Regions from separate parts of the Pantoea sp. nfd-35 genome, predicted to be linked through region 1. Evidence: predicted binding sites of a transcription regulator. Region 1 holds the regulator's gene; each other region holds the start of a gene.
What was found. Region 1 encodes PurR, which represses purine synthesis genes. Its sites were predicted from a motif close to CANGCAAACGTTTGCNTG; they were not measured.

Region 1 (10,592 bases):
TGGGTTCAGCTTAAGCCTGGCCTCAGTGCGCAAAGATTGCCGCAAATTGACGAATGTTTACGCTCAGGGTACGTCGTAGCCCAGCGCTGCTTTACGAATACAGAACCACTGTTGGCGACTGAGCGACAGATCCACGGCCCCCGCCGCCTCGGTGACGCGCTGGATTTTGCCGGAGCCGATGATAGGTAACGGCTTGCTCGGCAGGCGCATCACCCATGCGTAGACGACCTGTTCCAGACTGGATGCGCCTGTCTCCTCTCGGACCCGCGCCAGCTCGTCGCGCAACGGCTGGAAATGGGGATCGCTGAACAGACGTCCGCCCCCGAGACAGGACCATGCCATAGGGCGCAGGCGCTGCTGCTGGCAGTGATCCAGCGAACCATCCAGCAGCACGTTTTGCTGAACGGGAGAGATTTCAAGTTGATTAGTGACCAGGCTAAAAGGCAGACGCGACTGCAACAGGGCAAACTGCGCAGGTGTAAAATTGGACACGCCGAAATGAAGCACTTTACCGGCCTGATGCAGTTGAAGAAACGCATCGGCAACGTCATCGGCGTCCATAAGGGGATCGGGCCGATGAATCAACAGGAGGTCGAGATAATCGGTGTGAAAAGCCTGCAGCGAACGCTCTGCGCTGGCAAGAATGTGTGCGGTATCGGTGATGTAATGGCCAATCTGATGTTCGGGTTTGGCGCGCGTCGCAATGCCGCATTTCGTGACAATCTGAAGCCGCTGGCGCAGCGAGGGTGCCTGTTTTAATGCTTCACCAAACGCCGCCTCGCAACGGTAATCACCATAAATATCGGCATGATCGACCGTGGAAAGCCCCAGTGAAAGATGGTGTTCAATAAAGGCGACCCGTTGCTGTGGCGTCATGTCCCACTCCATCAGGCGCCAGTAGCCCATAATCAGCGGTGAAAAGTGAGGGCCCTGTGGCGCAATAGCTTGCGGTTGTAACATCGTGTTCTCCCTGTGACACAAAAGCGGCTGGTTGTCTGTCAGGGAGTATAACGGAAATCGTGCGGGGGTCAGAACAAGGTCGGTTGCTGGGGTTCCTGAGGCTCATCCTTATGCTGCTGACGCAGCATACGCAGGCGGCGCTGATGGCAAAGGCGCAGCACGTCACGTTTCTGGCTGTCGGTATAGCGCATCCAGTTAAAACGCTCGTCGCGGCTGCGCAGGCAACCGAGACAATAGCCACGTGAATCTGTCTGACAAATACTCCGGCATGGACTGGGAACCGGAAAAAACTCAAGCTGCTCTGCCACAACTGCCCCCGCTAAAACGTGCATCCCTCTATTGAAGACAGACTGGTGCGATTGTGCAAGAAATAATCACAACACGAACAATTTATTCACTTTCAATACGTGATGATTTAACACTCTGTGCCTGTCCCGCGATTAAAATTTGCATTAGACCGATTGGTCTACCAGGATAAACCCCATGAACAAGATGCCACAACGTCATGAAACACGTGAACACCTGCTGATAACGGGCGAGAAGCTTTGCCTGCAGCGCGGATTTACCGCCATGGGGCTGAGTCAGCTGCTGACACAGGCGGCCATTCCGAAAGGGTCGTTTTATTACTATTTCCCGTCAAAAGAAGCGTTTGGCGTTGCCCTGCTTGAGCGCTACTTTGTCCGCTACCTGCATGAGGTAGAGCAACAGTTGTCTCAGCCAGCGGGCACGGTGAGAGAACGATTGTTAGACCATTTCAGACATGCGCTTGCGGTGTTTGAACAACAGGGGCACATCGTCGGTTGTCTGAGTGTGAAACTGTCGGCTGAAGTTTGTGACCTGTCTGAACCCATGCGCGGTGCCCTGCAGCACGGTGCCAGTCATGTTATCGCGGCTTATAGCCGCGCCTTAACGACGGCACAGCAGGAAGAAGGACTGATATTGCCGCATCCGCCTGAACAGCTGGCAGAGCTACTCTATGTCTTGTGGCTCGGTGCCAGTTTGCAAAGCAAGCTTTCCCGTAAGGCACAGCCCCTGCGGCTGGCGTTTATTACCATCGAACAGTGGCTGAAAGCGCCACTGGTTTAAAAAAACCACAATTTGTAGACGACCGGTCTACTTAAAAGGAGTTATTATGGCGAGTACTCAGCTGTTTCGTCCGCTAAAAGTTGGCGCAATTACCGTGCCTAATCGTGTCTTTATGGCCCCGCTGACACGCTTGCGTAGCATTGAGCCAGGCGATATCCCGACGCCGTTGATGGCCGAATACTATCGTCAGCGCGCCGGGGCGGGCCTGATTATTACCGAAGCTACCCAGATTTCTTTCCAGGCCAAAGGTTATGCGGGTGCGCCGGGTTTACACACCCAGCCGCAAATCGCCGCGTGGAAAAATATCAACGAAGGTATTCACCAGGCAGGCGGACACAGTGCCGTACAGCTGTGGCACACCGGCCGTATTTCACACAACAGCGTCCAGCCGGAAGGTAAAGCGCCGGTTGCGCCTTCGGCGATTCCCGCAGGCACACGTACCTCCCTGCGTGCCGAAGACGGCAGCGTGTATCGCGAAGATACCTCAGTGCCGCGCGAACTGAGCATCAGTGAAATTCAGCAAATCGTTGCCGATTTTGGTCAGGCCGCTGCCAATGCGCGGGAAGCAGACTTCGACATGCTGGAACTGCACTCCGCTCACGGCTATCTGATGCACCAGTTCCTGTCACCGTCCTCGAATCAGCGTACCGATGAGTACGGCGGCAGCGTTGAGAAACGCGGACGTTTTGCGCTTGAAGTGGTCGATGCCGCGATTGCCAACTGGTCAGCGGATCGTGTTGGTATCCGTGTCTCTCCTGTCGGCAGCTTCCAGAACCTGGATAATGGCCCGAACGAAGAAGAAGATGCACTGTGGTACATCGCTGAACTGGCGAAACGCAAGATTGCCTATCTGCATATGTCAGAACCTGACTGGGCAGGCGGTACACCTTACAGCGACGCCTTCCGTCAGAAAGTCCGTGATACCTTCCCGGGCGTAATTATTGGCGCTGGCGCTTACACCGTTGAGAAAGCGGATGATCTTATCAGCCGCGGCTTGATCGATGCCGTTGCCTTTGGTCGGGATTACATCGCTAACCCGGATCTGGCCCAGCGTTTACAACAAGATGCACCACTGAATCCACAGCGTCCCGAATCCTTCTACGGTGGCGGCGCTGAAGGCTATACTGACTATCCTGCACTGTAAAACGCAGGCAGCCGTGAGTCTTTCACGGCTGCGGTTATTCTTTGGCGATTATCGTCGCTATACTGAGTGTTTGTGTCATCCGGGGATGACGTTTTTCAAAAGAGGAAGCTATGCGTTTACTTCATACCATGCTGCGCGTTGGCGATTTGCAACGCTCCATTGATTTTTACACTCGCGTGCTGGGCATGCGCCTGCTGCGCCAAAGCGAAAACGCTGAATATAAATATACCCTGGCGTTTGTGGGCTACACCGAAGAGAGCGAAGGTGCCGTTATTGAGCTGACCTACAATTGGGGCGTTGACAGCTACGATCTCGGTAACGCTTATGGTCACATCGCGTTGGGCGTTGATGATGTTGCCGCAACCTGCGAGCGCATCCGTAACGACGGCGGTAACGTGACGCGTGAAGCCGGCCCGGTCAAAGGTGGCACCACGATCATTGCCTTTGTTGAAGATCCAGACGGTTATAAAATCGAACTGATCGAAAATAAACATGCCGGACACGGCCTCGGCAGCTAAGCCGTCAACATCAGCCCGCGCAACGCGGGCTGATTCTTGCTTCCCTTACCTGTACCTGCTGCAGACGGGGCGCTTTTTTGGCATACTACGCGCTGCCCTTTTTCTGCAATGAGATCCTGATGTCTGAATCGTCTTCCCCCAACGCACTCAATCAACGCTTTCGTGGTTTCTATCCCGTGGTTATCGATGTGGAAACGGCGGGCTTCAATGCGCAAACCGATGCGCTGCTGGAAGTCGCGGCCATTACGCTGAAAATGGATGACGAGGGTTGGCTTCATCACGACCAGACACTGCATTTTCATGTTGAACCTTTTGTCGGCGCTCTGCTGCATCCGGAAGCCCTTGCCTTTACCGGCATCGATCCCAGCAATCCGTTACGGGGCGCGGTGAGCGAATACGAAGCCTTGCATGCCATTTTTAAACTGGTGCGCAAAGGCATTAAAGATACCGGGTGCAATCGCGCGATCATGGTGGCGCATAATGCCACCTTCGATCTTAATTTTATGAATGCCGCCGCCGAACGCGCCAGCCTGAAACGGAATCCGTTTCATCCTTTTGCCACTTTCGACACGGCCGCTCTGAGCGGGTTAGTGCTGGGTCAGACGGTACTGGCCAAAGCCTGCAAAGCGGCCGGGATGGAATTTGACAGCAGTCAGGCGCACTCTGCGCTGTATGACACGCAGCAAACGGCCACGCTGTTCTGCGAACTGGTCAATCGCTGGAAACGTCTGGGAGGCTGGCCGCTGGCTCTAGCGGAAGAAGCAACAGAAGATCAGGGCGCGGCGGAGTAAACGCCCGTTAAACGAAGAAAAGGCCGACGATGTCGGCCTTTTTTATTATTCCGCTTCTTTAAACTTCTCAGCGGTTTCTTTGACCAGCGGTTGTAATTCGCCACGCTGGAACATCTCAACAATAATGTCGCAGCCGCCAACCAGTTCGCCATCGACCCACAGCTGAGGGAAGGTTGGCCAGTTAGCATACTTTGGCAGCTCTGCGCGAATATCCGGGTTCTGCAGAATATCCACGTAAGCGAAGCGCTCACCACAGGCAGACAGCGCCTGAACCGCCTGGGCAGAGAAACCGCAGCTTGGCAGTTTCGGCGAACCTTTCATGTACAGCAGGATCGGGTTTTCTGCGATCTGGCGCTGAATTTTTTCTACAGTACTCATTATTGCCTTCCTTAATTCGTCACTTCGTGTTTCTTTATTGTAGCGACTTCCCTTCAGGACTGAAAATGAGATTTTCTTCCCGTTAGGGCAAACCGCCATGTTTGTTAAGTCCGCTTGCGCGCTATCCACCCGCTCATCGGGACCCAAAAGGTGAATGCATTAATAATTTGCAATAATTTTGCTGAGTTAACCTGCTGAAATTGCTTATTTATGCCTGCTTTTTACCCAAGTTATTAATTAATAAAAAAAGGACTTACTGTTTTAAAAAAAACTGGACTAGAATGTCTTCGGCGCTGATCGTTGATCAGATTTTTCTTAACCTTGTCAGATATCTGTTGAACCTGACAGCTTAACCAGTAAACGGACTATGCGTTCAATTATTACGCTTCTTATTCTGGCTTTTGCGCAACTGTTCTTTAACGTCGCCTCTGCATCACCGCAGGCGCCGGTTAAGGCCAGCTTGCATAAGGTAGAGAAAAAAAGTGCGCGCGAAGATGAGCGGCGCAAGCGACGCACGGTTAAAGCGTCGGCGAAAAAAAGCCGTTCCTCCGCAGAGCAGAAATCCAGCAAAACGCTTAAAACCAGTAAAAATCCCTCTCACGCGGTTGCCTCTCACAAAACCCTGACCAAAGCGACTGATTCACACAAGAAGCTCACCAAAAAAGTGGCCGCCAACGCCACCAGCAAGAAACGCTATGGTCATCAACGCGCGGTGAAGGTGGCGAAAGCGGACAGCAAGGATACCGGCACCATCAAAATGAGCAACGCACACCGTCAGCGCTATCAAAAAGCACGTGAAACGGCGATGGCAAAACTGATGGGACAGCTGGGCAAGCGCTACCAGTGGGGCGGAAAATCGCCGCATACCGGTTTCGACTGCAGCGGCCTGGTGTGGTACGCCTACAAAGATGTGGTGAAATTTAAAATTCCGCGTACTGCAAATGAAATGTATCACCTGCGGGATGCCGCGCCGGTGAATCGGGAAGCGCTGGAGAAAGGCGATCTGGTGTTTTTCCGCATCAACGGACGTGGCACGGCCGACCACGTGGGTGTTTACCTGGGTAACGGTAAATTTATTCAGTCACCGCGTACCGGAAAGGACATTCAAATCAGTGCGTTAAGCGAAGATTACTGGCAGCGCCACTATATTGGTGCGCGTCGCGTCATGACGCCAAAAACCGTTCGCTAAACGTCACTCCTCCGTCATACCGACGGAACGCAGCCGGGACAGGGAAACCTTCCCGGCTTTTTTATTAGTTCAGAATGGCGGTAAAGCTGAACGCAATAATCATCAACAGTGCAGCCGCCGTGGTCATCAATGACAGTTTCAGATCGGTACTCATCACAACTCCTTAGGCACAATTTTAGTAGGGGTTAAGCATTTTCCCACACGCGTGGGTAAAAATCTCGTTTTATCCGCGCAGCCTTGTTAGAATCCCCTCTTTGTTGCGCAACAGCGCGCAACATCGGTTGCGTCAGCACCCTTTTCAACCGTTATTTCCTGCCCCGATGCCCCATAACCGGTCAGAAAAACGATTTTTTTGCAGAAATAACCGTCCGCTGACGCAAACGTTTAACAACATGCTTATCAACAGGTTAGATAAGCCCGGGAGTTCGATTTTCATGGCAACAATTAAAGATGTGGCGAAACGTGCAGGCGTCTCTACCACAACCGTTTCTCACGTCATCAATAAGACGCGCTTTGTCGCAGAAGATACCCGCGAAGCGGTCTGGGAAGCGATTCGGGAATTACATTATTCACCCAGCGCCGTAGCACGCAGCCTGAAGGTGAATCACACCAAAACGCTGGGCCTTTTGGCCACCTCCAGCGAGGCGCCCTATTTCGCTGAAATTATTGAAGCCGTGGAGAATCACTGCTTTGATAAAGGCTACACCCTGATTTTAGGCAACGCGCATAACGACCTGCAAAAACAGCGTGCCTACCTCTCGATGATGGCGCAGAAGCGCGTCGATGGGCTGCTGGTCATGTGTTCTGAGTACCCGGATGATTTGCTGCAAATGCTGGAAGCCAACCGCAATATTCCCATGGTGGTCATGGACTGGGGCGAATCCCGTGCCGATTTTACTGACACGGTGCTGGATAATGCGTTTCAGGGCGGTTATCTGGCCGGCCGCTACCTCATCGAACGCGGGCATCGCGATATTGGCGCCATTCCAGGGCAAATGGAACGTAACACCGGTGGTGGCCGTCATGCCGGTTTCCTCAAGGCGCTGGAAGAAGCCGGTATTCAGCCGCGTTCAGAGTGGATTGTGCAGGGCGATTTCGAGCCTGAATCCGGGTATCAGGCTATGCAGCAAATTCTGTCGCAGAAGCAGCGCCCAAGCGCGGTGTTCTGCGGTGGCGATATTATGGCCATGGGCGCTATCTGTGCCGCCGATGAAATGGGCCTGCGCGTCCCGCAGGATATTTCGGTGATTGGCTACGATAATGTGCGCAACGCACGCTATTTCACGCCTGCACTGACTACCGTGCACCAGCCAAAAGCGCAACTGGGGGAGAAGGCTCTGGAGATGCTGCTGGACCGCATTACCAGCAAGCGTGAAGAGTCGCAAACCATCGAAGTGCATCCGACACTGATTGAGCGACGCTCTGTAGGCTACGGTCCCTATCGCGACTACCGTCGCTAATCCTCGCTCAACCACTCCTGATTGAGCGTTTGCGCATCACCCAGGTAATTGAGCAACCAGCCCAATGCCGGTGATGCGCGATCTTCCGCCCAACTGACGCAGCAGGGACTTTCTGGAAAAGGCTGGGGCAAGTTAAGTTCAGTCACTTCGCCGCTGTCCAGTAGCGGGCGGGCTAAGTGCCCCGGCACCATTGCGACGCACAGCCCGGCCCGGACGCAGTCCAGCCCGGTCTGCCATTCAGGCACCACCAGTCGGCGTTGATTATCCAGAGCCCAGGTCATACGGCGCGGTAACGCGCGCGAGGTGTCTTCCAGCACCAGCGAAGGCCAGTTGCGCAACGCCTCATCATCCAGCCGGGCGACCTGGGTTAACGGATGTTCCCGCGCGACGATGCAGCGCCAGTTCAGGGTTCCCATATCGCGGAAAGCAAACCGCCCGCCCACCGGAATCGCCTGAGTCGCGCCTATTGCGACCTCGACTCTTCCGTCAGCCAGCGCATCCCATACGCCGTTAAACACTTCATAACTGATGTGAAGCTCCATATCCGGAAAGTGGCGATAGAAATCCCTGACGAACTGACGGGTTCGGTGCGGTTTCACAATGCAGTCCACCGCAATCGCGATTTGCCCTCGCCAGCCGTTGGCCAGTTGCTGGCACTGACGGCGCGTGGCATCCATTTTTTTGATGACGCTGCGGCCTTCTCGCACAAAATGTTCGCCCGCAGGTGTCAAAACAACCTCCCGGTGCTGCCGTTCAAACAGCGGTACCGCCAGCCAGGTTTCAAGCTGGCGAACGGTATAGCTTATGGCAGAAGGCACACGGTGTAACTCCTGGGCCGCGGCACTGAAACTGCCGCCACGCGCGACCGCATCAACCACTTCAAGCGCATATTCAGACCACATATCCTGCCTTTAAATTTTTTAACAGCAACAGGCAAATTTTACCGTTTCACAGTATGAAGTACAGCTTTTACACTGCCCCGCGTTTATCCTGCAAAAAAATGAGAATCAGATGTCAGCTTCTAAAGGATTCATTCCCTATCTTGCCGTGCTCAGTATGCTGGGCTTTCTGGCCACCGATATGTACCTGCCCGCCTTCGGGGCCATGCAGCAAAGTTTTAACACCTCCGCCGGGATGATCAGCGCCAGTATGAGCCTGTTCCTGGCGGGTTTTGCCTGTGGTCAGCTGGTATGGGGACCGCTGTCAGATCGTATTGGCCGCAAACCGGTATTGCTGGCAGGACTGAGCCTGTTTGCGCTGGGTTGTGCGGGGATGCTGTGGGTGGACGACGTGGTACTGATGCTGGTGCTGCGCTTCATTCAGGCCATCGGCGTGTGCGCGGCTGCCGTGAGCTGGCAGGCCCTGGTGGTCGATCGCTATCCTCAGTCGCGCGCGAATAAAGTCTTTGCCACTATTATGCCGCTGGTCGCGCTGTCTCCTGCGCTTGCCCCGCTGCTGGGTGCCTGGCTGATTAGCCATTTTCACTGGCGCTCAATTTTTGTCGTTCTGACCGCGATTGCCGCGGCCCTGATCCTGATTACGCTGCGCCTGCCATCGGTACAAACAGCGCGCCGCCCGGCCCCGTCACAGCCCGGTTTTATGACGCTGCTGCGTTCACGCGTCTACAGCGGTAACGTCCTGATGTATTCTGCCTGCTCGGCCAGCTTTTTTGCCTGGCTGACCGGATCACCGTTTATTCTGGCAGCGATTGGCCTGTCGCCTGCTGATATCGGCTTAAGCTATATTCCGCAGACCATTGCTTTCTTAGTCGGCGGTTTTGGCTGCCGTGCGCTCCTTAACCGTTTCAAAGGGGCGCAGTTGCTGCCATGGCTGCTCATCGTCTATAGCCTTAGCGTACTGGCCCTGTTTGCCGTCGCCCTGTCAGGCTCGGTTTCACTCACCGCTTTGCTGGTGCCGTTTTGCGGCATGGCGCTGGCGAACGGGGCGATTTATCCCATCGTCGTATCCAGTGCACTTCTGCCCTTCCCCCATGCGACCGGCAGAGCCGCCGCCCTTCAGAACACGCTGCAGCTGGGCCTGTGCTTTGTCGCCAGCCTGGCCGTATCGGCGGGCCTGACCCAGGCGCTGTTCACCACAACGCTCATCATGGCGGTGACGATTGTACTGGCGCTGGCAGGCTATCAGATGCAGCGCCGCACCGGCGCACAAACTGATATTGCCTCAACGGCACATCCCTGCCAGGATAATCACTGAGGCAACGACTTTTGTCGTCTGAGTGATCAACACGTGACGGGCCCGCCAGCGCCTCCTGTGCCGGGCCCTGATTCGCCGTACCATCATAATAACAATGTTTGACGCAGCCTCATCGCTGTGAAGGTGTCTTTGTGGGCAAATGCACTCTGCTGGCCCCTGCATTGCACCCTTTCTCTGTACGCTTAAGGTTGTCTGGCGCAAGGCGTCATCTGTGACTTTTCTCATAATCCTGAGAAACGGCTCCTGCTCTTTCTCAGGTTCTGACAGTTCTGGTGATGGAGTGGCTATGAGTTCAACATGTGTAGCAGAAGTGAATATCGAACGAAACCATTGGTACCGTATCGTTCATGAGTTATTGCAAAAAGCAGACATCGAAATCAACGGTTCCCGCCCATGGGACATTCAGGTTAAACATCCCGATTTTTTTAAACGCGTCCTGCAAAAGGGCTCCCTGGGGCTGGGCGAAAGTTATATGGACGGCTGGTGGGAGTGCGAAAGGCTGGATATGTTTTTTCATCGGGCGTTGAAACATAAGCTTGATGAGCAGCTTCCTCATCACGTGCAGGATATCGTGCGCATTGCGCTGGCCCGCCTGGTTAACCTGCAGTCGAAAAAACGGGCCTGGCAAGTCGGCAAAGCGCACTATGATCTGGGTAATGACCTTTTTACCCTGATGCTCGATCCTTACATGCAATACTCCTGTGGCTACTGGAAAGACGCCACGACGCTTGAGGCGGCACAGGAAGCCAAACTGGACATGATCTGTCGCAAGCTGCAACTGAAACCCGGTATGACCTTGCTGGATATTGGCTGTGGCTGGGGCGGTCTGGCGGCTTATGCAGCAAGAAACTA
Region 2 (10,592 bases), 2.1 Mb from region 1:
TGCAATGGGATGCGTTGTCTTTGAACATGAGATTCCGGAAAGCTGGGAGCAGGTAACGCTGCACAGCGGCGTGCGCGTCGAGGTGTTAAACGTGCTGGGCGCAGGTGACGCGTTTATGTCGGGCCTGCTGCGTGGCTGGTTAAATGATGAAGGCTGGGAGCAGGCCTGCCGTTATGCCAATGCCTGCGGTGCGTTGGTGGTTTCACGCCACGGTTGCGCGCCGGCGATGCCGACCCGAGAAGAACTGGACGATTTTCTGAGCCGCGAAAACGCCGTCAAGCGTCCGGATCTGGACAGTCGATTAACGCACCTGCACCGCGTGACCACCCGGCAGCGTGCCTGGCCGGAACTCAATATCTTTGCCTTTGACCATCGTAAGCAACTGGTCGATATGGCCAAGGCAGCGGGGGCTGACGTCAGCCACATTCCTCAACTCAAGCTCCTGCTGCTCCAGGCCGCAGAGCAGGCGGTACAGCAGGCAGGCATTGAAAGCAAAAGCGGCATTCTGGCCGATACCACCTTCGGGCAACGGACGCTTAACGCCATTACCGGCAAGAACAGATGGATTGGGCGGCCGATAGAGTTACCGGGATCCCGACCGTTACGCCTTGAACACGGCAATATCGGCACACAGCTTGCCAGCTGGCCAATGGAGCACGTGGTAAAATGTCTGGTGTTTTATCACCCGCATGACAGCGCCGAACTGCGTGAAGAGCAGGATGCCGTGTTGCTGGATGTCTGGAAAGGCTGTAACAAAAGCGGGCATGAACTGCTGTTGGAAGTGATTCTGCCAGAGGGGCAGCCAGACCGTAACGAAGCCTGTTATCTGGCGGTTCTGAGCCACTTTTATGCGTTGGGAATCAAGCCGGACTGGTGGAAATTACCGCCCCTGTCAACAGCGAGCTGGCAGGCCATTGGCACCCTGATTGAGGCGCAGGATCCTCACTGTCGCGGTATCCTGTTGCTCGGGCTGGATGCGCCAGAGGAGACGCTGAAACTCGGTTTCGCTGCGGCTGCGGCTGCGCCATGGGTGAAAGGCTTCGCGGTGGGACGGACGATTTTTGCCCAGCCTTCAAGTCAGTGGTTGCAGGGTGAAATTGACGACGCGGCGCTGGTAACGGCTGTAAAAGATAACTATCTGCGTTTGATTGATTACTGGCGCACGGCACGTGAGCAGGCGTGAAAAGAACCAGAATCGAGCCGTGTGGAGACGTGCTTTTCCACGCGGCTCGCTGTTTTCAGGGCGGGAACCTGAAATAACACCCATATCAGGCAAGGGCCTGTTGCGGTTATTTCAGTTTAATGCTCTTCACTACCGTTTCAGCATCGCTTTGCGCCTGCTGCTGGTTCTGGCCCGGCAGCGTGATCTGCATGGTCATCAGCTTACCATCCACCTTTGCCAACACGACGGAAGACCAGGAGGTCTGGTTATTGGCTGAGATCACGGTGTCCAGCTGCTGTGCAGGTTCGCCACCCAGGGTGACCGCTTTGTTAGAGACAACCTGTAGCTGCGGATCGCGGTTACGCTGCTGTTGTTCCATGCGCTGTGATAAAACATCCAGCCCTTCGTTAGTGGGATCACCTGCAATGACGATAATCGCCCGCGCGCCGCTTTCATCAGCATACACGTGCATATTGGTGCTTTGTGAGCCCAGCTTGCCGCTCTTATCGGACATGCCCGGCGGTAAGGCGAAGCTTAACTTGCCATCCATCAGCGTCACGGTTTGTGCCGACTGACTGGCAGATGCGCCGTTGTCGTTTGCCGCGTCATCTTTCTTTTGGTCACAGGCGGCAAGGCCGAGGACCAGCAAACCAATTCCCGCATATTTCACTAAATTACGCATCAGAATCCCTTTTTAAATTTCCACTCAGGCGTTTATACAACAGGAATCAGGCTGCAAACGCAACCTGAGTATTGTCAGAAGATTTTAGCGGATTGTCAGGAAAGGCTGTATTGCCGGTTAGCCGAAATGTATCTGTGGTTGAGCCTGGCGTTCGGCCAGACGTTTCAACGCCGCATTGAGCAACACACCATAGGCAGGCAGGAAGAACACCATGCAGATCAGCACCTTAAAACTGTAATCGACCAGGGCGATTTCCACCCAGTGCTGCGCCATAAACGCATCGGAGCTTTTATAGAAGGCGATAAAAAAGAACGCCAGCGTGTCGCTGATATTACCTAAAAACATGGCACAGCCGGGCGCTATCCACCACTGCGGCAGGCGACGCAGGCGGTTAAAGACATGCACATCCAGAATCTGGCCCAGCGCGTAAGCCATAAAGCTGGCGCAGGCGATACGGGCGACAAACAGGTTCACCTGCTGCAATGCCTGCCAGCCTTGCCACTCGCCCTGATAAAACAGGCTGGAGATGGTATAGGAGATAAACAACGCCGGCACCATGACCGCCAGAATAATCCGCCGTGCAAGCGGCGCGCCAAAAATGCGGACGGTGAGATCGGTTGCCAGGAAGATAAACGGGAAACTAAAGGCGCCCCAGGTGGTATGGAAACCAAAAAGGGAGACGGGCAACTGCACCAGATAATTACTGGAGGTAATCACCAGCAGGTGAAACAGGGACAGCCAGAAAAGCGCATAAGTGCGCTGACGCGGAGTAAATGCGAGCATAGTTAGCCTTTTTAATCGTGGGGTGAGGGAACCCATTGCAGGGCGCAGAACGGTCCGCGCACTACGGTTTCATGAACAAAAAACGGCCGCATCTTACCCTGGTGTGCTATTAATGCAATGGCTAATTTTAACGCAATCGTTATCGCCTTGCGTCAAAGGGCTGACGCGCTAGAATAAGCGCCCGCCAACCTGAATTGAGATCGTGATGAGTGATGCATTTTCTTCCGCCGACCATCAACTGGATGCGTTAGGCCTGCGCTGTCCCGAACCGGTCATGATGGTTCGCAAAACCGTGCGCGGGATGCAGGATGGTGAAACGCTACTGATCGTGGCTGACGATCCGGCGACCACGCGGGATATTCCCGGTTTTTGCCGCTTTATGGAGCATCGCCTGTTGGTCGCGCAAACCGACACGCTGCCTTATCAGTTTTTGATCAGAAAAGGGATGGGCGAATAACGGCGGCACCTGCCGCCGTCAGGTTGTTAATCCCGCGTGCGCAGCAGCCGCAACGCGTTCGCCGTGACCAGCGCGGTCGCGCCAGAATCAGCCAGCACCGCCAGCCACAATCCGGTCAGTCCGAGAAGCGTGGTAACCAGAAACAGCGCCTTAAGCCCTAACGCAATGCCGATATTCTGACGAATAATTGCCCGGGTGCGACGCGCCAGACCGATCATTGGAGCCAGATGGCTGAGCTGATTGCGCGTCAGAGCCGCATCGGCTGCTTCCAGCGCGACATCGGTGCCGCTGCCCATGGCGATGCCCAGCGTGGCCGCCTTCATGGCTGGCGCATCATTGATGCCGTCGCCCACCATTGCCACAACCTGATGCTGACTGAGCTGGCGAACCCGCTCAACCTTGTCGGCGGGTAATAAGCCTGCGTGCCACGCGATATCCAGTTGTTGCGCCACCACAGCCGCCGCTCGCGGGTTATCCCCTGTGAGCATAATGCTGTTGATGCCGAGCGCCTTTAACGCCTGCAACGCGGCAGGCGTTTCACTGCGCAGCCGATCGCGCAACGCGAGCGCACCCAGCGCATCACCATTACGCAGCACAATCACCAGGGTTTCGCCCTGGGCTTCCTGCTCGCTAATCATGTCCAGTTGCCGGGCGTTCAGCGCGTTGACGTAAGCCGGTGCCAGCAGTTCAATGCGCTGGCCTGCAACCTCGGCCCTGATGCCGCTGCCGGCGATGGCCTGTTGATGCGCGGCTGCCGGAATTGTCAGGGATTTCGCCTGGGCCGCAGCCACAATTGCCGTAGCCAGCGGATGCGTGGAGCCTTGTTCAACGGCGGCGCCCAGCAGCAGAATCTCGTCTTCACTGAGATCGCCGAATGACAAAATGCGGGTTAACTGCGGTTTGCCTTCCGTGAGCGTCCCGGTTTTATCGAACGCAATCGTCTGCACCGTACTCAGGCGTTCCAGGGCTGCACCGCCCTTGATTAAAGCGCCGCGCCGCGCCGCGGTCGCAAGGCCAGACGTAATGGCCGCTGGCGTCGAGATCACCAGTGCACAGGGGCAACCGATGAGAAGTAACGTCAGCCCTTTGTAGATCCACGGTAGCCATGGACCCGCGCCGAGCAGCGGCGGTATGACCATGACCAGCAGCGCCAGCAGCATGATTGCAGGCGTGTAAATGCGGCTGAAATTATCGATAAAGCGTTCCACCGGAGCACGATGGCTTTCGGCTTCCTCAATCAGCTGCAAAATGCGGTCAATCGCGCTCTCGCCGGGTTTTGACACCACGTCCAGCGTCACCAGCCTGTCCACGCTGGTGGCGCCAGCAAGCACCTTATCGCCCCGCATGCGAAGAACCGGCAAAGACTCGCCGGTTAAGGCGCTTTCATCGAAGCTGGCGCTTTCCGCGACCAGGCATCCGTCAACCGGCAGGCGACCACCGGCGGCAACCTCTATACGGTCGCCTGGCTGCAGCGCCGCCAGTGGAACCTCACTGCGAACGCCATTTTGCAGGCGCACGGCCGATTCGGGACGGATCGCCATCAGCTGACTCACGCCACTGCGCGCACGGATTGCCGCATAGGCCTCCAGGCGTTCACCCAGTTGGAACAGCAGCAACACCATGGCTGCTTCCGCATGGGCGCCAATCAACAGCGCGCCCGCCGACGCCAGCGTCATCAGGGTTTCAATCGTAAAAGCGGAGCCGGTTCGTAGACGTTGCCAGGCTTTACGCGCGACCGGTGCCAGACCAACCAGCGTGGTGAGAATAAATAATCGATCGCCCCACACAGCATTGACCTGGCTGAGCGCAACGCTGGCCAGCATTAACCCGGCGAGCAGAAAAAGGGGGATATGTGTTTGCCAGGGGGCGGGTGAAGAAGCGGAAGCAGCGGCGGAGGAGAGTTGAAATCCGGCTTTTCTGACGGCGTCTTCTATCGCGCCTTGAACCGGTGCGCGGGCGTCAACAATCAGCTTCTCACTGGAGAATACGACGCGGGCCTGGGTGACGTCAGGAAGCTGACGAACGGCCGTTTCGATAGCGCGGGCACAGCTCGGGCAGTCCATGCCGCTGACCAGCCAGCTGAACTGAAAAGCATCTGAGGACCGTCGTCGGTCACCTTCGTCATTGGCTTCACTGCTGGATGAACTGCCGCACGCGCAGTCACCACCGCAGCCATTGCCGTCAGAAATTTCAGGCGTTGCCGCAGTAACAGACAGCGTACCGGAACGAACAGGGCGGATTGCACAAAGCGGTTTTGCGGCACGGTGCGTACCGCAGGGCTTACCGCAGCCACAAGCATGATGTTGATGCATATAACCTCCGGAAAACGTGGGCACCATGCCCACGCCTTATCTTACACCCGACGGTTTATTCCATCTTCAGATTTATTGTGACGCTTTCTTAGTAAATCCACAGGGAGCGGACAATCATAAAGTGGCCCGCAAAATAGCAGGCTGCGACAATGGCGCTGTCTGCGCTAAAGCGGCGACGGTAATGGCTGATAAACCACACAATATTGGCCAAAAGAAGCAGGGCCGAACCGACGAGAATCGAAAAGCTGTAATCGCTGGGACGGAAAAAATATTGCTCTGCCGCCATCCAGTTCATCACCAGCGTCATGCCGATAAGCGTACAGACCGGCCAGCGTAGCGTTTCCAGCTTGCTCCACAGAATGCCAATCACGACAACCCCGATGATCAAAAAGGTCAGCGGAATGGGCCAGTAGAAACTCATCGTCATGTTGGCGGCGAAGCACAGCGTATAGAGCAGATGCGACAGGAAAAACGCGCCCAGCGCGTAGAGCGTCTGCTGACGTGGAAGCAGCGTCAGCGTATCGCCGACAAGTGTGGCGACCAGCCCGGCCACAATCAGATAGTCTGACGTGTTGCGCGTGGGGGCTTGCCAGGCGAGGCCGACTAACAGCAGTAAGGTTACCGGCTTGAATAACCAGCGTTGCCATTGAGGTCCCCGGTAAGAGGCATCCACATACAGCCAGCCGGAGAAAAGTACCGCGAGAAAGGACCAGAGCATTGCTTCTCCCTATTGACCAAAAATGGTGACAGTTCCTGAAATACTCCTGTCAGTCTAGGTTACGCCAGCCTGATGTGACAATCGGTCAACTCTGGTTGTATGCTTTAGCGCGCCATGTACGCCATCTGTAACCTGAGAAACGTTGGGATATTATGAAACCACCGCTACTTTTTATCATTGTGCTGGCTGTTATCGCCGTTTTAGCGACTCGCCAGTTCATCAAACAGCGGCGTGAAGCCGCCGTCAACGATGCCTCGCCGGTTCGCACCCTGACAGTCGAAGTGAAAACCAAACGTGAGTTTTCTGTTTCCAGCCGGCGCTCGCGTGAACGGGAAGTGATCGCCGGTGATGAAATGCGCTATGAGGCCTGGTTTCATCCGCTGAACGGCGAAAGCGATATTAAGATGCGGGTAAGTGAAAGCGACTACCATCTGATGGACAAGGGCACGCAAGGGGAACTGACTCTGCAGGGCTCGCGCTTTATTCAGTTTACGCCCGCCCGGCACTGACGGCGGGCCAGGTGCCCGCCGTGACGACTTACTTACGTGGAAAGTTTTTTTTCTGCCACGCGACCAGTTCGAATACGCCAAACAAAAAGACTTTTATCTGGGTGACACGATCGATCGGCGGCGCATCTTTACCTTGGGTGGTGCGCAGCAGGACCAACTGCAGACCATGCATCAGAATCATAAATATCAGAGCCACATTGATAAACCAGGTCAGTGGCTTAGGATAAGGATGAATCAGGTTAAACAGTAAAAAACCCCATACGCACAGCATCAGCAGGCGTCCTAAATTAAGTAACATCGTGTGTCTCCTGTTGGCGCTGATATAAGCGATAGGCCACCTGGCCGGCAATTTTTTCGCGGTATAGATCCCAGTGTGCTGGAACCGGGGGAGCACCGCGTTCAACTTCACTTTCAACGTAGATGAGTGCGTCAGCAGTCAGCCAGCCGTTATTCTCCAGCAGTTGCAGCGTTTGTTCCAGCAGGCCCTGACGAAACGGCGGGTCGATAAATACGATATTAAACGGCTTACCGCTCTGCGCCAGCCATGTCAGCGTATTGGTCTGCACAACCTGGCCGTTGGCGGCCTGAAGCGTCTGTAAATTTTTGGCCAACTGCTGCGCCACCGGGCGTTCCAGCTCCAGTAACGTTGCCGACGCGGCGAAACGCGACAAGGCTTCCAGCCCCAGCGCACCACTGCCGGCAAAGCAGTCCAGACAGTTGGCCGCCTGAATAGAGGGCGCCAGCCAGTTAAACAGCGTTTCACGCACTCTGTCGGTAGTCGGACGCAGTCCGGCGCTGTCCGGCACCGGCAATTTGCGGCCGCGCCACTGTCCGCCAATAATGCGGATTTGGCCTGCACCACCAGTCTTACGGGGAGGTTTTATCATCTTGCTCACAAATCTTCATAATTTGTTGCGTAGTTTAACGGGCGAAACGATGAGAAGAAACGTTAAAAAAGGGTGCTGTGGTGAGCTGGCTGGAAAGTGTTAGACTACAGCGTTGCTGCTGTTATGCATAATTCTGCGGTTTGACGCTCATCTGGCGTTTATCACCAATACTGTTTTTAACCCTGGGAACATTGTGCTACCGGGATGAAGCCATCGAGGAGTGTGGTTACACAATGGCAAAAGAGAAAAAACGAGGCTTTTTTTCCTGGCTGGGATTTGGCAAAGAAGAAGAGAAACAACCCTCAACGGAAGCGCAGGCATCACAAACTGCACAACCGGAAGTCCAGCAGCCAGAACAGGAAGCCCCGGCAATAAGTCAGGCGGAGATCCACGCGGAAGAGACCGTTGCAACGACTGAAAAAGTCGTTGAACAGCAACACACAGCGGATCCCGATAGCGAAGTAAAGCTGACAGCAATTACCCCATCGGCTGAAAACGTGCCTGATCCGCATGATGGCGTTATCACGCCCGCAGAACCTGCGTCCGAGCCTGTGGACGATGAGGCACCGCTCAGCGATGACGAACTCGCCGCACTGGCGCTGGCCGATGCAGAGATCGTGGAGGTTACGCCGCACGAGCCTGAAATTCTTCAGCACGAACCTGTCCCGGTGGCAGACAAGGCGCCGCTCAGCGATGACGAACTCGCCGCACTGGCGCTGGCCGATGCGGATATCGTGGAGGTTACGACGCACGAGCCTGAAATCCTTCAGTCCGAATCTGTCCCGGTGGCTGACGAGGCACCGCTCAGCGATGACGAACTCGCCGCGCTGGCGCTGGCCGATGCGGATATCGTGGAGGTTACGCCGCACGAGCCTGAAATCCTTCAGTCCGAACCTGTCCCGGAGGCAGACGAGGCGCCGCTCAGCGATGACGAACTCGCCGCACTGGCGCTGGCCGACGCGGATGCCGTTCAGGATGTTCCAGAAAACGCCGATCGGGTGGAGCCAACAGATACCGTCAGCGATCTTCCTTTAGCCGCCGCGCCACTGGTGACGCAGGAGCAGGATCGTCCGACAAAAGAGGGCTTCTTTGCCCGCCTGAAACGCAGCCTGGTGAAAACCCGTCAGAACCTGGGATCGGGTTTTATCGGCCTGTTCCGTGGCAAAAAGATTGATGATGAGCTGTTTGAAGAGCTCGAAGAGCAACTGCTGATTGCGGATGTGGGGGTCGAAACGACGCGCCGTATCATCACCAGCCTGACGCAGCATGCCGACCGTAAACAGCTTCGCGATGCAGAGGCGCTTTATGGCCTGCTGAAAACTGAAATGGCCGACATTCTGGCGAAAGTGGAAGAACCGCTTAATGTTGAAGGCAAAACGCCTTTTGTCATTTTGATGGTCGGTGTTAACGGCGTAGGTAAAACGACCACCATCGGCAAGCTGGCTCGTCAGTATCAGGCAGAAGGCAAGTCGGTCATGCTGGCGGCGGGCGACACCTTCCGTGCAGCGGCTGTTGAACAGCTTCAGGTATGGGGCCAGCGTAACAACATTTCTGTGGTGGCGCAGCATACCGGTGCCGATTCCGCTTCGGTGATTTTCGATGCGATTCAGGCCGCGAAATCCCGTGGCGTTGACGTGTTAATCGCCGACACCGCAGGCCGTTTGCAAAACAAATCGCACCTGATGGAAGAACTGAAGAAAATTACGCGCGTCATGAAAAAGCTGGATGAGCAGGCGCCGCATGAAGTCATGCTGACAATTGATGCCAGCACCGGGCAAAATGCCATCAGCCAGGCCAAACTGTTCCATGAAGCGGTCGGTCTGACCGGTATTACCCTGACAAAACTGGATGGCACGGCCAAAGGCGGTGTGATTTTCTCGGTGGCAGATCAGTTTGGCATCCCTATCCGGTATATCGGTGTCGGAGAAGGCATCGAAGATTTACGGCCGTTCAAGGCCGAGGATTTTATTGAGGCATTGTTTGCCCGAGAGGACTAATTAGGATGATTCGCTTTGAAGAGGTCAGTAAGGCATATCTCGGCGGACGTCAGGCGCTGCAGGGCGTAGATTTTCATCTACGTCCCGGTGAAATGGCGTTTCTGACCGGCCATTCTGGCGCAGGGAAAAGTACCTTGCTGAAGCTGATTTGTGGCATTGAGCGTCCCAGCGCCGGACAAATCTGGTTTAGCGGGCATGACATTTCACGCCTGCGTAACAGCGAGGTGCCGTTTCTGCGCCGTCAGATTGGTATGATCTTTCAGGATCACCACCTGCTGATGGATCGTTCTGTCTATGACAACGTGGCCATTCCGCTGATCATCTCCGGTGCCAGCGGGGAAGATATCCGGCGGCGTGTTTCAGCCGCGCTAGATAAAGTGGGCCTGCTCGACAAAGCGAAAAGTTATCCTATTCAACTTTCCGGTGGTGAACAGCAGCGCGTGGGTATTGCACGCGCCGTGGTGAATAAACCGGCGGTGCTGTTGGCTGATGAACCAACCGGTAACCTGGATGAGGCGCTGTCTGAAGACATCCTGCGCCTGTTTGAAGAGTTTAACCGCGTTGGGGTGACGGTCCTGATGGCGACACACGATGTGGGGCTAATCGGTCGCCGAAATTATCGGGTGATGACGCTAAATAAAGGACGCCTGCACGGAGGCCACGATGGTCAATAAACGCAACAAACGCGCGGCCGCGCCGAAGGCGAAGCAACCGTCGAAAAGCAAAGCGTTACGCGGCGGCTGGCAGGAGCAGTGGCGCTATGCGCTGCGCGGTACGTTGTCTGACATGTGGCGTCAGCCGTTAGCGACGTTGCTGACGGTGATGGTTATTGCGATCTCTCTGACGTTGCCCAGCGTGTGTTACATGGTGTGGAAAAACGTTAGCCAGGCCGCCACTCAGTGGTATCCCGCGCCGCAGCTGACGGTCTATCTCTCCAAAACGCTGGATGATGCCGCCGCCGAAAACGTGACGACTCAGCTGAAGCAGGTCGATGGCGTGGACCACGTTAACTACCTGACGCGCGAAGAAGCCCTGAACGAATTCCGTAACTGGTCAGGCTTTGGCGGCGCGATGGATATGCTGGA
Region 3 (10,592 bases), 1.9 Mb from region 1:
TCCGCTGCTTTAGTGGCATTGCCTTCTGCATCGAAGGCCGCCGCGACCGCAGGCCCGCGCTTTTCTACTTCACGATCGGGCTGGGAGGCACTCAGGCTGGCGATTTTCAACGCCAGACGGCGCGGGGCAGCAAACCAGCTTACCTCGCCATGGTTCAGATTAGCCGCATCCAGCTCGGCAGTCACCTGAGCAGCAAAGGCTTCCGCCAGGCTGCGTAATGCTTTCGGTGGCAGCTCTTCGGTGCCGATTTCCACCAGGAACGTTTTGTCAGTCATGGCTGCCTCTTACTTTTTGTTATTGCACATCGGGAAGCCCAGCGCTTCGCGAGAAGCGTAATAGGCTTCAGCCACGGCTTTAGTCAGGGTGCGGATACGCAGAATGTAGCGCTGACGCTCCGTCACCGAGATCGCTTTACGCGCGTCCAGCAGGTTAAAGCTGTGTGCGGCTTTCAGAATGCGCTCGTAAGCAGGCAGCGGAAGAGGTTTTTCCAACGCCAGCAGCTGCTGCGCTTCTTTCTCATACTGCTCAAAACAGGTGAAGAGAAAATCCACGTCGGCGTATTCAAAGTTGTAGGTAGACTGCTCGACTTCGTTCTGGTGGAACACGTCGCCGTAGGTTGTTTTACCTAACGGACCGTCGCTCCAGACCAGATCGTAAACGCTGTCAACGCCCTGGATGTACATCGCGAGTCGCTCAAGACCGTAGGTGATCTCACCGGTAACCGGTTTGCACTCCAGGCCACCTACCTGCTGAAAATAGGTAAACTGCGTCACTTCCATGCCGTTAAGCCACACTTCCCAGCCGAGTCCCCAGGCACCCAGCGTAGGGTTTTCCCAGTTATCTTCGACAAAGCGAATATCGTGCACCGTGGGATCCATACCCAGCTCTTTCAGCGACCCAAGGTACAGCTCCTGAATGTTGTCCGGCGATGGCTTGATGATCACCTGAAACTGGTAATAGTGCTGTAAGCGGTTCGGGTTTTCGCCGTAGCGGCCGTCGGTAGGACGGCGGGACGGCTGCACATAGGCGGCGGCAATCGGCTCCGGGCCAAGTGCGCGCAGGCAGGTCATTGGGTGTGAAGTACCAGCGCCCACTTCCATGTCCAGTGGTTGAACAATGGTGCAGCCCTGGCGCGCCCAGTAATCCTGCAATGTCAGGATCAGGCCCTGAAAGGTCTTGGTATCAAACTTTTGCATGATGAGTTCGCACGCGGTTCGGCTAGATAAAAAAAGAGTGCGACAGTATACCCTTTGACCGCGCGATGTGCAGCCGGAAATCCTGCCGCGCAGCCTGGAGAGTGGATTTTAGGATGACGTTCAGCGCCACAGCGATGCTGAACGGCAAAATTAACCTGTGCCGTTTGGCTTTTTTCATGCGATCTTGCGCACAGAGGGTTCTGAATCCCTGTCGGCGCGCTTGTTGACTGCAACGCGACTGGCTACGCTTGGCACCGGGACGCACTGCGCCAGAGGAAACCATGTCGCAAAAGATTTACTGGATAGATAATTTGCGGGCAGTTGCCTGCCTGATGGTCATCGTCATCCATACCACCACCTGGTATCTGGCCGGGCCGATGGCGATAAAAGGTCACTGGTGGGACATCGCCAACCTGCTCAACTCAACGTCACGCATCTGTGTGCCGCTGTTTTTTATGATTTCCGGCTACCTGTTCTTTGGCGAACGCAGCGCACAACCCCGTCATCTATGGCGACTCGTCGGATGCCTGCTGTTTTACAGCGCCGTCGCGCTGGTCTATATCAGCCTGCTAACGCCCATCGGTGAAGGCCGTTCAATATTGAAAATGCTACAGAAACCGGTGTTTTATCATCTGTGGTTTTTCTTCGCGCTGATCGGCATTTACCTGCTATCGCCCTTAATTCAGGTCAAAAGCGTGCGCCCCCGCTATGTGGCGGTGCTGGTGCTGGTTGTGGCGGTGCTGGCTAATCCCAATACCATGGATCAGTCATGGGGGCGGTTTCACTGGTTACCGATCAACCTCTATCTGAGCGGAGACAGTATTTATTACCTGCTCTACGCGCTGTTGGGGCGTGCTATCGGCACCATGGAAACAGACAGGCGCGGCGTAACTGCGCTGGCGGTCTTGGCCTTCCTGGCCTGCGTGACCGGTATTATGTTGGGCACTAAACGGGCATTAATCGTCAACGGCGCATTTAACGATACCTGGTATCTCTATTGTGGACCGCTGGTGTTTATTGCGGCCATCAGCGCCCTGCTGGTGTTCAAAAATGCCTTTAATCAACGCACTCTGCCTGGCCTGGCGACGATTTCGCGCTACTCGCTGCCCATCTACGGTTTTCACGCGCTGTTTATCCATTTCATCCGTACAAATCACTATGATGATATGACGCGTCCCTGGTTGGATCTGCCCGCCGTCTTTATGGTCACCCTGGCAGGCAGCCTGCTTCTGGCGATGCTGCTCAGTCGGCTGGACAGGCGCCACTGGGTAACCTGAGGCTAGGTTGTCAGGTTCCAACCCCGCGCACGCCACAGTTCAGGCAGCGCCGCCATATCCGTAAACACCGTGACCAGCGGGTGATCCAGTTCCGGGTTGTGCGCGTCGGCACAGTAGTAGAACACTGGCATGCCAGCGGCGATTCCGGCCCGCGCGCCCGCTTCAGAATCATCCACTAAAATACAACGCTCAACAGGCACTCGCATTTGCTCTGCGGCGTGAAACATCAGCTCAGGCTCGGGTTTCCAGTGACCAATGTCGTAACCGCTGTAAAGGCGCTCGGCAAAGTAGTCCAGCATGCCGGTTAATCCCAGCGAGTGCTGCATCTTCTTGACCGTACCGTTGGATACCACGCACACCGGGACGTTCATCTGCTCCACCAACGCCTTCGCCCCGGCTATCGGCTTCAACTCCAGATCGAAAAGTCGGGCAACTTCACTCCGGTAGGCGGGTTCAAGTTCGTCCAGCGGTAATCTGACCCCATGCGACTCGCTAACGTCACGGATGATGTCATACAGTTTCACCCCTTTGTACTTTTCGAACATCTCCTGCAGGGAGAGCGTTATACCGTAACGGGCAAAGGTGGTGACGTAAGCGCGTGTACAAAGCACTTCGCTGTCTACCAGGGTACCATCACAATCGAAAAAGACGCATTCTGCTGACATCTGACTCCATCCTTTTAGTTGGGTGCCCCTACACTCTACCCTAAGCCTGACGCGTTGTGATAATGGCAATCGGTTGCGAAAAATCATTGTATTGCCCGGGCAAAATCGCCAGGATACGCGCCGGTGAAATTTTCTTCCGGATAAACGGCATGAACAAACAAAGCCTTTTTCAGCGCGTATTTAAATTGCAGGAACACGGTACAACGGTTCGTACCGAGGTCATTGCTGGCGTTACCACGTTTTTGACCATGGTATACATCGTTTTTGTAAACCCACAAATTTTGGGTGTGGCAGGGATGAACGCCCAGGCGGTGTTCGTAACGACCTGTCTTATTGCCGCATTCGGCAGCATCCTGATGGGCCTGTTCGCCAATCTTCCGGTCGCACTGGCACCGGCAATGGGCCTCAATGCCTTTTTTGCCTTCGTCGTCGTGGGTGCTATGGGTTACTCGTGGCAGGTCGGTATGGGCGCCATCTTTTGGGGCGCGCTGGGGTTGCTTATCCTGACGCTGCTGCGTATTCGCTACTGGATGATCGCCAATATTCCACTTAGCCTGCGCGTGGGCATTACCGCCGGCATTGGCCTGTTCATTGCCATGATGGGCCTGAAAAACGCCGGCATCATTGTGGCCAACCCGGATACGCTGGTCACTGTGGGCAACCTCAGCTCGCATAACGTGCTGCTGGGTGCTCTGGGTTTCTTTATTATCGCCATTCTGGCGTCACGCAATATTCACGCCGCCGTGCTGATTTCGATGATCGTCACCACGGCGATTGGCTGGATGCTGGGCGACGTGAAGTTTGTGGGTCTGTTCTCTGCGCCTCCGTCCATCACCTCTGTGGTCGGTCAGGTCGATATCAAAGGCGCGTTCAATATTGGCATGGCCGGCATCATCTTCTCTTTTATGCTGGTCAATCTGTTTGACTCATCAGGTACGCTGATTGGCGTCACCGATAAAGCCGGCCTGGTCGATGAAAAAGGGACTTTCCCACGGATGAAACAGGCGCTCTATGTCGACAGCATCAGTTCCGTTACTGGCGCGCTGGCAGGGACCTCTTCCGTTACGGCCTATATTGAAAGTACGTCTGGCGTCGCCGTTGGTGGTCGTACCGGACTGATGGCGGTCGTCACCGGCCTTCTGTTCCTGCTGGTCACATTTTTATCACCGCTGGCAGCCATGGTTCCGGCCTATGCCGCAGCGGGCGCGCTGATCTACGTTGGCGTGCTGATGACCGCCAGCCTGTCGCGGGTTAAATGGGACGATCTGACGGAGGCCGTTCCCGCTTTTGTTACGGCCGCGATGATGCCGTTTAGCTTCTCCATTACGGAAGGCATCGCGCTGGGCTTTATTGCTTACTGTGTCATGAAACTTGGCACCGGGCGCTGGCGTGAAATCAGCCCCTGCGTGGTGATTGTCGCGTTACTGTTTGTGCTTAAAATCGCGTTTATCGACGCACACTGAGCGCCCTGGGAAGTCGTGCGCTGGCGGCCTGTTACTGGGTCAGTATGAGGCCAGCGCGCGTCCATGCAGCGTCGTCAGACGCATCATTTTTGTCCCGTCATCCGGCTTATCTAACGCGATATCACGCAGTGCAGACCACTGGCCGCCGCCGGTGATTTCCCATAAGTACAGGCGCCGCACATGGGGTGATAAAGCACAGGACCACACCAGCGTGGGCTCCGCATCGCACAGAATCTGCAGGTCGGTGGGCAGCGTTGTACGCAGGCGCCCGGCGCCGGGCAATAGCTGTAGCGAACGCAGCCCTTCTTCACCTGCGCCCTGCAGTTTCATTACGCTGTGGCGCAGCGTCCAGATCTGCGTCACGGCCTCAGGCACATCTTGCTGAGCATTGATCCAGGCGATTTCTCCTGAACTTAACCCCTGCACCATCAGCGCCTGCGTCTGACGACTGTGTGCCCGCACGATATCCATATCCAGGCCGACCTGACTGCGCTCTTCAGCCAGCAGGACGCCCACGGTATTCCCCGCGTAGGCAATATTGAAGTCAGGAAGATCGCGATCCGCAAAGGCCGGGCGGCCGTTATGACGCTTAACGATGGGCGGAAGACGATGAAGGCCGTAAATACGCTGCATGAGCTGTGCCAGCAAGATACGGGCCGCCAGAAATCGCCCTCGACGTTTATCCGCAAGATGCTGCGCGCTGTCGATGATGTCCTGCGGGATGGCGCTATCAGCCACCAACTGCCCGGGATTGCCTGTCCAACGAACAAAATGACCCGCCATCTGTCTCTCCATGAAAATGGTCAAATAATCATCAACCCCATTATAAGCGCTTTCTCAGGCTACCGCATACAGCTTGCCCTTTTTTCAGAAAAGCAGCAGGCTGGAGCCCTCACTACAGGCAGAAGTCACCAGCAGAAACGGGCGTTACGAAAAAGTCGTAACGCGCTGGGATATCAGACGAACTGGCAGGCTTGCTCAAGACTCAAGCGGGGCAAACGGGGAGGAAGTTTATCCGGGATGCCATAGCCCAGATTAATTAACAGATTCGCCTGCCAGGTGGTATCGGCAAAAAAGGCATCGTTAACTTTTAGCGGATCGAAGCCCGACATGGGTCCCGCATCCAGCCCCAGCGCTCGGGCTGCCAGAATTAGATAGCCTGCCTGTAAGCTACTGTTGCGAAACGCCGTCTCTTTGACTAAATCTGGCGTGTTAGTAAACCAGTTACGCGCATCGGCATGTTGAAACAGCATCGTCAGATGCTGATAAAACTCGCTGTCCCAGGCAATAATAACGGTGACCGGTGCGCTCATTGTTTTCTCAAGATTGCCGGACGCCAGCGCCGGTTTCAGCTTTTCTTTCCCCTCGGCTGAGGTGACAAAAACGAAGCGTCCCGGGGAGCAGTTTGCTGAAGTTGGGGCCAGGGCAACGAGCTGGTAGAGCTGTTCCAGCAGGGCCTGTTCGACCGGTTTTTGCTGCCAGTGATTATGGGTGCGGGCGTGGTAAAAAAGGGTGTCTAGCGCGGCATTATCAAGCGATGTAGTCATATAACTCTCCAGGGAAAACATCCAGTATTCGACCTATACGGTGAGTTCACGTTTTTGGATGCGTTTCAGCCCGTCTCATTGCGTGATGTGCTTGTCGACGTCCAGCTGAAAATACGGCTTCATAACATCCAACCCTACAATAATCTACGCCACAACAACCAATAAGCAACACATGACGCGTTGGCCCGTAAACGGCGACGGCTTCGTTTTACCGGGCCGCTTACGGGCCATGTGCAGTGTTATTTGCCGATACAGAAACTGGAGAAAATTCGCCCCAGCAAATCGTCTGACGTAAATTCACCAGTGATTTCGCTAAGCGCCTGCTGCGCAAGACGCAGTTCTTCTGCCAGCAACTCGCCAGCCCAGGCACCCAACAGTTGGGATTTGCCCTGTTCAAGATGCGTAGCGGCAAGCTCCAGTGCCTGCAAATGGCGGCGACGAGCCAGGAAACCGCCTTCCATATTATCGGCAAAGCCCATGGTCTGTTTCAGATGGTCACGCAGTGTATCCAGGCCTTCGCTGGTTCGGGCTGACAGCCTGATGAGCGCGTGGCCATTCGCGTTGGTCAGTCCCCGTGCTTCACCGGTGATGTCCGCCTTATTGCGTACGACGGTAATCGGCAACTGAGGCGGGAGACGCGCGACAAAATCCGGCCAGATCTCCGCGGGCTCGGTTGCGTCCGTCGTTGTGCCGTCCACCATAAAAAGCACCCTGTCGGCCTGTTCGATTTCATGCCAGGCGCGTTCAATACCAATACGTTCCACTTCATCGCTGGCCTCACGCAACCCTGCGGTATCAATGATATGCAACGGCATACCGTCAATATGAATATGCTCACGCAGCACATCGCGCGTTGTGCCGGCAATATCCGTCACGATGGCCGCCTCACGACCGGCAAGCGCATTCAGCAGGCTGGATTTTCCTGCGTTGGGGCGGCCGGCAATCACCACCTTCATGCCTTCGCGCAACAGGCTGCCCTGTTTGGCTTCGGCACGCACGGCATCAAGATCGCTGATGACCGTATTCAACTGCCCTTCGATTTTGCCGTCAGACAGAAAATCGATCTCCTCATCGGGGAAATCAATGGCCGCCTCAACATAGATACGCAGGTGCGTCAGGGCTTCTACAAGATGATTAATGCGAACAGAGAAGGCTCCCTGCAGCGAGTTGACCGCCGAGCGTGCCGCCTGTTCTGAGCTGGCATCAATCAGGTCGGCAATCGCTTCTGCCTGGGCTAAATCGAGTTTATCGTTAAGGAAAGCACGCTCAGAGAATTCGCCCGGTTGGGCAATGCGCAGGCCAGGCAGCGCCACAATACGTTTCAGCAGCAGATCCAGAATCACCGGGCCGCCGTGGCCCTGTAACTCCAGCACGTCTTCGCCGGTAAAAGAGTGAGGGCCGGGAAACCATAGCGCGATTCCCTGATCCAGCACGCTACCGTCACTATCGTTAAACGATAAATAGTCGGCGTAACGCGGTTTGGGCAGTTTACCCAGTATCTGCTGGGCAACCTCTGCGGCTCGCGGACCGGAAATGCGCAAAATGCCAACGCCGCCCCGTCCGGGCGGGGTTGCCTGAGCAACAATGGTATCGCTATGGCTCATAAATTCTCTCTCACTACAAAAAACAAAGGCGGTCGCTTTGACCGCCTGAGCATAACCGTATTTATCGCGGGAAACCTCCCGCGACGGTCTTACGCTTTCTTCTTGTCGCGACTGTGTAAGCCACGTTTTTCCAGGCCGCGATAAATCAGCTGCTGCTGGAGAATGGTTACCAGGTTACTGACGATGTAGTACAGCACCAGACCTGACGGGAACCACAGGAAGAACACGGTGAAAATCACAGGCATGTAAGTCATGATCTTCTGCTGCATCGGATCGGTCACGGTGGTCGGTGACATCTTCTGAATGAAGAACATGGTGATACCCATCAGAATCGGCAGGATATAGTACGGATCCTGTGCTGACAGATCGTGGATCCACAATATAAACGGCGCATGACGCAGTTCTACCGAGCCAGACAGCATGTAGTACAGGGCAAGGAAGATAGGCATCTGAATGACCAGCGGCAAGCAGCCACCCAGCGGATTCACTTTTTCTGCCTTATACAGCGCCATCATCTCCTGGCTCTGCTTCTGCTTATCGTCACCTAAACGCTCACGCATCGCCTGAATCTTCGGCTGCAGCATGCGCATTTTCGCCATCGAGGTGTACTGCGCTTTTGTCAGCGGGTACATGATGCCACGCACGATGAACGTGATAATGATGATGGAGAAGCCCCAGTTACCGATAAAGCTGTGAATGAACTTCAACAGTTTAAACAGTGGCTGAGAGATGAACCATAACCAACCGTAGTCAACCGTCAGGTCAAGGTGAGGCGCAATCGCGGCCATCTTGTCCTGGATTTCCGGCCCTACCCACAGCGTGGCATCCAGCGTCTGTTGCGCACCTGGTGCGACGGTTACCGGCGCAGATTTATAGCCGATTGCAGCAACGCCATTACCCAGATTGCTGGTATAAAGCGTGTTTGTCCCCTGTGTGCGCGGTACCCATGCGGTCGCGAAATACTGCTGCAACATTGCCACCCAGCCATTGCTGGTGGTGGTATTGAGGTTTTCGTTATCGGCGATGGTATCGAACTTAATCTTTTCGTATTTCGATTCGCTGGTGGAGTAAGCCGTTCCGCGGAAGGTGTGCAACGCAAAGTTGTTGCTGCCGGTATCACGGTGCTTAGGCAAATCGATCGTCTGTTTTAACTGACCAAACATCGACAATTCCAGCGGCTGCTGGCTGGTATTGTTAATGTTGTAGTCAACGTTAACCGCATAGTCGCCACGCTTGAACACGAATGTCTTGGTGTAAACAACGCCGTTTTCAGCGGTGAACGTCATCGGAACACGCAGTTCGCTCTGACCCTCAGCCAGTTCGAAGTGATCCTGAGCCGTGTTATACAGCGGACGCGCACCATTATTCGGGTTGTCCGGACCATTACGGCCGGTTAAACCACTTTGCGCCTGGTAAACAAACGACGGTGTGGTTTCCAGCAGCTCAAACGGCTTGTCAGAACCCAACTTATCCGGGTAAGTCAGCAGTTGAGCCTGGTCAACATCGCCACCGCGGGTGTTGATCGTTAATGACAGGACATCAGTCTTAACGGTGATCGTTTTACCCTGGCCGCTGGCCGGTACACCCTGGCCTGCAGCATCACCGGCTGCACTGTTTGTGTTCTGCGTGGTCTGGGTCTGCAAAGGCTTCGGAGCATGGTCCGTCTGCCAGGCTTGCCAGATCATGAAAGACACGAACAGAAAAGCGATGAGAAAGAGATTGCGTTGCGAATCCATCGTTAATGTTCTCTGGTATCAAAGGTTTTTGGCGGCACAGGATCGTCACCACCCGGGTTCAAAGGGTGGCATTTTAATACGCGTTTTAAAGTCAACCAACTGCCTTTTATCAACCCAAACCTGCGCAAGGCCTCAATTCCGTATTGAGAGCAGGTCGGATGAAACCGACAGTGTGGCCCCAGTAATGGACTGATGCCGCGTTGATAGACGCGTATCAGGACGATCAGGAACCGCGCGCCAGGCGACAGTGACGACGCCATAATTTCTCCAACGCTTCCGCCAACATACGGTTATCGAGATCGGCAACACCCTTCTTCGCAACCACCACAAAGTCCATCGACGGCAATTCATGTTGACGCAGGCGAAAGCTTTCGCGGGTCAATCGCTTGATCCGGTTGCGTTCGTGAGCGCGTTTCACATGTTTTTTCGCGACGGTCAGACCGATGCGGGGATACCCCAGCGCGTTAAGGCGGCCGAGAATAGTAATTTGCGGCGTGCCAGCCCGTTGTGGCTGCTGAAAGACGAAAGTGAAATGAGTGGGAGTTAACAAACGTAACTCCCTGGGAAATGCGAGCTTACCCATCAGGGTTAGCTTTATTACTTAGAAACGGTCAGACGAGCGCGGCCTTTAGCACGACGACGTGCCAGAACCTGACGACCATTTTTAGTAGCCATACGAGCACGGAAGCCGTGTGAACGGTTGCGCTTCAGTACGGACGGTTGAAAAGTGCGTTTCATGGCGATTTCTACCTAAACTTGAAAATTTTCACTGGGTGACGCGTTTCCGGACCAAAAAACAGACCGACGCCTCAATGTGTCTTTAATAAAGAGGCGGGATTGTAATAATTGTACAGTCCCGAGTCAATTTACTTCGCTTGTCGCGGTACCAGATAACCCGGATACAGTCCGCTGAGTCCGGGCATTGAGCTTTACGCGACAACGCCGGGGGGAGAATTATACGGGGTCTGCGTTAAAGCGCAAGGATCGCGCAGGATCTTATTGCGATCGACCTGCCGCAGGCGCAGACAAAAACGAGAGATCGTCCGAAAAATTGAATCATTCAGCGCGATCCCAGGTGGTTTTTTCTGCCACAGGCGTAGACTT

Region 2: tusA (sulfurtransferase TusA) is a predicted target of PurR. The motif match lies at 2,757-2,774, and genes of this name have one in related genera.
Region 3: P9J57_RS20350 (NCS2 family permease) is a predicted target of PurR. The motif match lies at 3,201-3,218, and genes of this name have one in related genera.

The regions. Positions count from the first base shown of each region.
Region 1 is NZ_CP122403.1:2,483,693-2,494,284, forward strand. It holds gene P9J57_RS11540 (aldo/keto reductase) at 64-960, opposite strand; gene P9J57_RS11545 (DUF1289 domain-containing protein) at 1,029-1,268, opposite strand; gene P9J57_RS11550 (TetR/AcrR family transcriptional regulator) at 1,444-2,046, shown strand; gene nemA (alkene reductase) at 2,093-3,190, shown strand; gene gloA (lactoylglutathione lyase) at 3,301-3,708, shown strand; gene rnt (ribonuclease T) at 3,828-4,499, shown strand; gene P9J57_RS11570 (Grx4 family monothiol glutaredoxin) at 4,545-4,880, opposite strand; gene P9J57_RS11575 (C40 family peptidase) at 5,245-6,066, shown strand; gene cydH (cytochrome bd-I oxidase subunit CydH) at 6,131-6,220, opposite strand; gene purR (HTH-type transcriptional repressor PurR) at 6,501-7,526, shown strand; gene punR (DNA-binding transcriptional activator PunR) at 7,523-8,428, opposite strand; gene punC (purine nucleoside transporter PunC) at 8,538-9,740, shown strand; gene cfa (cyclopropane fatty acyl phospholipid synthase) at 10,027-10,592, shown strand, end outside.
Region 2 is NZ_CP122403.1:339,933-350,524, forward strand. It holds gene P9J57_RS01550 (bifunctional 5-dehydro-2-deoxygluconokinase/5-dehydro-2-deoxyphosphogluconate aldolase) at 1-1,183, shown strand, start outside; gene P9J57_RS01555 (DcrB family lipoprotein) at 1,290-1,844, opposite strand; gene P9J57_RS01560 (7-cyano-7-deazaguanine/7-aminomethyl-7-deazaguanine transporter) at 1,962-2,627, opposite strand; gene tusA (sulfurtransferase TusA) at 2,833-3,084, shown strand; gene P9J57_RS01570 (zinc/cadmium/mercury/lead-transporting ATPase) at 3,111-5,396, opposite strand; gene P9J57_RS01575 (lysoplasmalogenase) at 5,485-6,114, opposite strand; gene P9J57_RS01580 (DUF2500 domain-containing protein) at 6,267-6,623, shown strand; gene P9J57_RS01585 (DUF1145 family protein) at 6,652-6,921, opposite strand; gene rsmD (16S rRNA (guanine(966)-N(2))-methyltransferase) at 6,911-7,510, opposite strand; gene ftsY (signal recognition particle-docking protein FtsY) at 7,744-9,507, shown strand; gene ftsE (cell division ATP-binding protein FtsE) at 9,513-10,181, shown strand; gene ftsX (permease-like cell division protein FtsX) at 10,171-10,592, shown strand, end outside.
Region 3 is NZ_CP122403.1:4,405,608-4,416,199, forward strand. It holds gene glyS (glycine--tRNA ligase subunit beta) at 1-275, opposite strand, end outside; gene glyQ (glycine--tRNA ligase subunit alpha) at 285-1,196, opposite strand; gene P9J57_RS20340 (acyltransferase) at 1,478-2,473, shown strand; gene yieH (6-phosphogluconate phosphatase) at 2,476-3,138, opposite strand; gene P9J57_RS20350 (NCS2 family permease) at 3,288-4,601, shown strand; gene P9J57_RS20355 (4'-phosphopantetheinyl transferase family protein) at 4,641-5,384, opposite strand; gene P9J57_RS20360 (malonic semialdehyde reductase) at 5,558-6,148, opposite strand; gene mnmE (tRNA uridine-5-carboxymethylaminomethyl(34) synthesis GTPase MnmE) at 6,388-7,752, opposite strand; gene yidC (membrane protein insertase YidC) at 7,842-9,488, opposite strand; gene yidD (membrane protein insertion efficiency factor YidD) at 9,491-9,748, opposite strand; gene rnpA (ribonuclease P protein component) at 9,712-10,071, opposite strand; gene rpmH (50S ribosomal protein L34) at 10,086-10,226, opposite strand.